One region of the Terribacillus saccharophilus genome, then DNA from elsewhere that is predicted to be linked to it. Evidence: riboswitches for the same ligand, from Rfam matches in the RefSeq annotation. Region 1 holds a riboswitch; the other holds the start of a gene.
What was found. A riboswitch is a leader RNA that binds a small molecule or an ion and turns the genes downstream of it on or off. The one in region 1 is predicted to bind thiamine pyrophosphate.
Positions count from the first base shown of each region.

Region 2: linked by a shared signal. The riboswitch ahead of tenA (thiaminase II) and the one ahead of thiT (energy-coupled thiamine transporter ThiT) in region 1 are both predicted to bind thiamine pyrophosphate.

Region 1 is NZ_CP008876.1:1,122,606-1,125,740, reverse strand. It holds gene GZ22_RS05740 (YflT domain-containing protein) at 113-463, shown strand; gene thiT (energy-coupled thiamine transporter ThiT) at 500-1,066, opposite strand; TPP riboswitch at 1,151-1,250, opposite strand; gene GZ22_RS05730 (peptide MFS transporter) at 1,463-2,836, shown strand; gene GZ22_RS19095 (response regulator transcription factor) at 2,874-3,038, opposite strand; gene GZ22_RS05725 (response regulator) at 3,051-3,135, opposite strand, start outside.
Region 2 is NZ_CP008876.1:263,000-266,134, forward strand. It holds gene GZ22_RS01355 (transcriptional regulator SplA domain-containing protein) at 1-200, shown strand, start outside; gene splB (spore photoproduct lyase) at 193-1,221, shown strand; TPP riboswitch at 1,282-1,382, shown strand; gene tenA (thiaminase II) at 1,497-2,195, shown strand; gene thiD (bifunctional hydroxymethylpyrimidine kinase/phosphomethylpyrimidine kinase) at 2,188-3,024, shown strand; gene thiM (hydroxyethylthiazole kinase) at 3,011-3,135, shown strand, end outside.

The sequences.
Region 1 (3,135 bases):
AAAGAAATAGACATACTATATTGAATTTTTGTAATTATTATTGTTGGTTTTATTTTTTAGTCAGCGGGTACACATGTAGTACATCAAATTCAGCTAAAAAGGAGAATACAACATGAAACCATATTTAAGAGAGTACACAAACGATGAAAAACTACAAGAAGACATTCAACTTTTAAGCACAAAAGGCGTAAACAAAGATAACATCTACGTATTATCACATGATGATGACAGAACAAAAAGAGTATCCAGTAAAGTAGATGCCAATACAATCGGGTTATCTGAGATGGGAGCTAAAAGTGCTGTTGGCACCATGTTCAGTAAACAAGGTGATGAACTACGTGCTAAATTGAAGGAAATCGGTTTTTCTCAGGAAGAAGCCGAGGATTTCGAAGAAGATCTCGATGAAGGGAAAATCTTCTTAATTGTAACAGAAACAGACAACGTTGAAGGCTTGCTAATCTAAATGAAAAGGCACTGTCCACTGAGACAGTGCCTTTTTTCATTTCTTTGGTAAGATGAGTTTCGGCTGAGCCAAAACCAGAATGAGAATAACGATGATGCTGGCTATAAAGCTTGGCAGCAAATAGGAACCATTGTATATAAGCGAGTATGCCCATACCGTTTGTCCTGGAGCAGCTGCAGATCCGAAGAAGACCATTCCGCCTACAAAATGCGCAGCGAACCTTCCGATACTGCCAATCAATGTTCCGATGATCAAGAAACCAATAAGCCTAGTCCGGTTATTCTCTTTTGCCGCTTTACGAGCTGAACCAGCTGTTACAGCTGCCAGTCCAACTAAAGTGAAGGCCAGAGGATAATCTAAGAAACCTTGGACAACATGTATTATATAAGGGTTAGTGACTAATTGAAGCAATGCTACAACAAATCCTGTTGTTAGTCCACCTTTCCATCCCCAGCGAAATGCCATTAAGAATATTGGAACCATTTGCAAGGAGATACTGCCCCCCTGCGCCCACGCTTTAAATGAAAATAAGTCCAGTACAAATGCGAGTGCGGCGAATATTGCCACCTCAACTAAAAATAAAACCCTGCTTCTTGATTGCATATATTTTCTCCCCTAATAAAGAATGCAACAAAAAAACAATGCTGCAGAGGGATCCCTTCCGATGGCCCAGTGTGCATTGTTTCCCCATCAAAGAAGCTACATCCCTACGCGAGTGCTAACTCACAGGTTCAAAGGGTCTGGACATACGTCCATCTCAGCCAAAATGGCTCCCCCTGCAGGCTTTTTTGTACCGTTTTGTTTTCTGTTGTCTATCCATTATATAGAAAAATGATAGCGCTAGCAAGAATTATTATTATTTCCTATAGATGAAATTTTACCCAAGTGCTAATTTTAGCAATTTTATTACTTTTACTTCATCTAACGAAATTATTTGAATTCGAGAAAAACTATGACGTATAATGGACACTGTTCTTTAAAAAGGGAGGATTTTTTATTATGGATACACCAGCTACAATCCCACAAGGGAAAAAGCATCCAAAGGGATTGTATCTTCTCTTCTTCACGGAAATGTGGGAAAGATATAGCTATTATGGTATGCGCGCTGTTCTAATGCTCTACTTAACTGCTGCAGCAATAAGTGGCGGGCTAGGCATGGATACACAAAAAGCCGCAATGATTTATGGTTTGTATACAGGAATTATTTACTTCACGCCAATTATTGGCGGTTACTTGACAGACAAGTATATCGGCCTGCGTACTGCTATCACTATTGGTGGCGTAACAATGGCGATCGGAGATTTCACAATATTCCTATTCAACAATCAGTGGGGATTATACATTGGTATGTTGTTCCTAATACTTGGTAACGGATTTTTCAAACCGAATATCTCAACACATGTTGGTGAGTTGTACCACCCGATGGATAAACGTAAAGATGCTGCATTCACCATCTTTTATATGGGTATCAACATCGGTGCATTCTTCTCTCCTCTAGTTGCCGGATTCCTTGCTGAGGATTTGTTCCATACAACTGATGCTGCCGGTATCGAGCACTTTGGATTCAAATGGGCCTTCTTGGCATCTTCCATTGGTATGGTTATTGGGCAATTGATCTTCAGTACTTTGGGTAAAAAATATCTAGGTGATATTGGTACTAAACCTGCACGATCTAGTATAGCTACAGAGGGTGTACCTGCTAAAATGACATCTGCTGACAAGAAGCGTACAGGTGCAGTCTTGATTCTAGCTGTATTCATCATCTTCTTCTGGGCTGGTTTCGAACAAGCAGGTACTTCACTCACCCTATATACAAGGGACTTCATTGATAGAAGTATCGGTGGTTACACAATTCCTGTTTCATGGTTCCAATCTGTGAACCCGCTGTTCATCGTCATCCTTGCGCCAATCGTTTCTGCTGTTTGGTTGAAATTAAGTAAATCCAAACGCGGCGATTTCCGTACGACGACGAAAATGTCTATGGGTATGATTCTATTAGGATTAGGATTCATGATTTTAGTTCCTGCAGTGCTCTATACAGGAAGTGATGAAGGAGATATTGTACACAAAGCAAATATTCTATTCATCGTATTCACTTATCTGTTCCATACATTAGGTGAGCTATGTCTGTCACCTGTCGGTCTATCGATGGTAAGCCGAGTGGCGCCAGTCAAGATCGCTTCTCTATTGATGGGTGTCTGGATGGCTGCAACGGGTATCGCTAGTCTAATCGCTGGAAAGCTAGCTGCATTAACAGAATCACTTGGTTATGTTGAAATTTTCAGCATCATCGGTGCAGTGGCTATCGTAGTAGGTATCATATTGTTAGCTGTTTCCAAGAAACTGCAATCCATGCTGGATGCACGAGACTAACACATAGAAACACAGTTCCCTTTTGGAGCTGTGTTTTTTATATGTATTCCTTTTCTTTCGCTATGTAGACTGCTTGTGAGCGGTTCTGGGCTCCTAATTTATCCAAAAGTTCAGTGAAGTAGTTTCGGATTGTACCTGACGATAAGAATAGTTCTGCAGCTATTTGCTTTGTAGAGAATCCTCTTTCAGCGAGATGAAGTATCTCCTTTTCTCGTTATGTCAACGGATTGTCATCTCCCTGCACAAATTGATAAGTAATTTCTGGGCTGATTACCGTGCGACCATGGTATACAATATCC
Region 2 (3,135 bases), 860 kb from region 1:
ATCCCCATGCACAGGGAGTAGCCAATATACAGGAGGCAGCGGTCGTCCATAACCCGGAAAAGCCAGGTGAATTGGCTTTGTTTGTGTATGAAACCTATTATCCGCTCAATGATGAAGTGGCGGTTTATCAGGATCTCGGAGAGGCGGAAGAAGCATATGTATCCGCTTTTGGCTTAGCCGATGGTGGTTATTATGGTTAAACCGTTTGTACCACAGCTTGTGTATATAGAGCCTCGGGCATTAGAATACCCGCTTGGTGTGAAGCTGAAGAACAAATTCCAGGACATGGGCGTGGAGATTCGTGAGACGACTTCCCACAATCAGGTCCGTAATTTGCCGGGCGATAATGATTTCCAGAAGTACCGTACTGCCAAATCAACGTTGGTTGTCGGTGTGCGGAAAACACTGAAATTCGATACATCTAAACCATCAGCTGAATATGCTATTCCATTTGCGACAGGCTGCATGGGGCATTGTCACTATTGTTACCTGCAAACGACGATGGGATCCAAACCTTATATTCGCACGTATGTAAATACAGATGAAATATTTGATGCAGCAGAGCAGTACATGCAGGAAAGAGCGCCAGAAGAAACGCGGTTTGAGGCATCCTGTACATCAGATATCGTTGGTATCGATCACCTGACGCACACTTTAAAACATGCGATTGAATATTTTGGCAGGTCCAAGCACGGGCAGCTGCGTTTTGTAACGAAATTCGCTCATGTGGATCATTTGCTGGATGCAGATCATCAAGGACGGACGCGATTCCGCTTCAGCATCAATGATGATTATGTGATCAAGTACTTCGAGCCAGGCACCTCACGATTGAAAGATCGTATCGAGGCTGCGGTGAAAGTGGCGGAGGCAGGTTATCCGCTCGGATTTATCGTTGCTCCAATTTATTTACATGATGGCTGGCAGACAGGCTACCCGGAAATGCTAGAGCATTTGGAAGCTGCTTTACCTGCTCATGCTAAAAAGAACTTGACCTTCGAATTGATCCAGCATCGATTCACGAAGCCGGCAAAGCGCGTTATCGAGAAAAACTATCCGATGTCGAAGCTTGAGTTAGATGAAAGCAAGCGGAAATATAAATGGGGGCGCTATGGTATAGGAAAATACGTCTACCAAAATGAAGAGCAAGAAGAAATTAAAGATGTAATAGGAAGTAAAATCTATAAGATGTTCCCGCAAGCCAGAATTGAATATTTCACTTGATTCATCGGTTGACATTCATATCTGTGCATGTGATAGTTAAGGGGACAATTGAATTTCGAGGAAGTCCACTAGGGGTGCCATTTGGCTGAGATAAGAGTAATCTTTATCCCTTTGAACCTGATCTGGTTAACACCAGCGTAGGAAAGTGGAGCCGGATTCGTGTATTTTCTGCACACTTAACTATACGAGTCGCTCCATACTTCTGGAGCGACTTTTTTATATGGCCGGCGCCAATCACCCTTCCGACAGGGCTTTCTCCAATAGGAGGAGAAAAAATGTTTTCTGCACAATTGAGAGAAGAAGCAAAACCGGTATTCGAAGCAATCTATGCACATCCTTTCGTAGAAGGAGTCGCCAATGGCTATGTGCCACGTGAGGCATTGATCCATTATGTGAAAGCTGATTATGAGTATTTGACCGCATTTGCCCGTATCTATGGTTTGGCAGTCAGCAAATGCGAAACGCGAGAAGAGATGGAGTTCTATCAGTCTCAAATTCATTTTGTTCTGCACAGTGAGATTCATCCGCATAACGTCTTCTGCAAGGTAGCAGGTGTACGGTACGAAGACTTGCAGCGCATGACACCTCCGCCTGCAGCTGACCATTATATTTCGCACATGATGAACAGTGCTGTACAAGGAGATATAGGAGAGCTGATGGCAGCACTTTTACCTTGTCCATGGACGTACCAGGCGCTGGCAGCTCATATTATCGAAACAAAGGCACCCGATGAATCTAATCCGTTCCTGGAGTGGATTCAGTTTTACAGCGGCAGGGAAGATGGCATGCCAGATGTGACAGCAGAGCTTAGCAAGCGACTGGATAAGTGGGCCGAGACAGCGGGAGCTGCTGCAAAAGAGCGTGCGCGGAAAGCTTTTCTTAAAAGTTGTATGCTGGAACACAGTTTCTGGGAGATGGCTGCCACTCAGCAGGACTGGATGATTCCATTGAGAGGAGCGTCTGTTCATGCCTGATATAAGGAGTGCTTTAACAATAGCCGGAACTGATCCGTCAGGAGGAGCAGGAATTCAGGCGGATCTGAAAACATTCCAAGAACGTGAAGTATACGGAATGAGCGTGGTTACTTCCCTTGTTGCTCAAAACACGACAGGAGTGCAAGCTGTTCATCATGTTCCAGTAGATTTTCTTGAACAGCAGCTGGAATCAATTTTCTCTGATATCACGCCTGCTGCTGTAAAAACGGGGATGATTGCATCAGAGGAGATGATGCGCTGCATCGCTGCTGCTTTGATTACATCAAAGACTGCTTATGTAATGGATCCAGTTATGTATGCCAAAAGTGGGCATGCACTTATGGGAGAGGATTCCAGAGCTGCACTAAAGAAGCACCTTGTTCCGCTTGCTACGCTCATCACACCGAATATACCGGAAGCAGAAGAACTTACAGGCATTCGTATTAATGATGAAAATAGCGTTAAAACCGCAGCAAAAATAATCGTTCAGGAATATGGGGCAAGTGCTGTTTTGATGAAAGGCGGACATATGGAAGGAGCATCTGCGGCTGATTGGCTCCACGATGGAAATAGCTTCACCGCCTATACCGCAGAACGTATTCAAACGAAACATACTCATGGGACGGGATGCACGTATTCGGCAGCGATAACTGCGGAACTGGCTAAAGGGAAATCTCTGCAAGAAGCAGTTAGAATCGGTAAGGATTTTGTTACAGATGCGATTTCGTATTCGCTTCAGCTTGGAAAAGGTAATGGTCCGACAAATCATTGGGGATACCGTCTGCAAGGTGTGCCAGTCCAGGAGGGACAGCATAATGAAGTATACTGATGTGATTAAGCAAGTCCGGGAAGCGAATCCATTGATTCACTGTATTACGAATAATGTCGTCATTAACTTTACGGCCAATGGTTTGATTGCACTCGGTGCTTCACCAGTGAT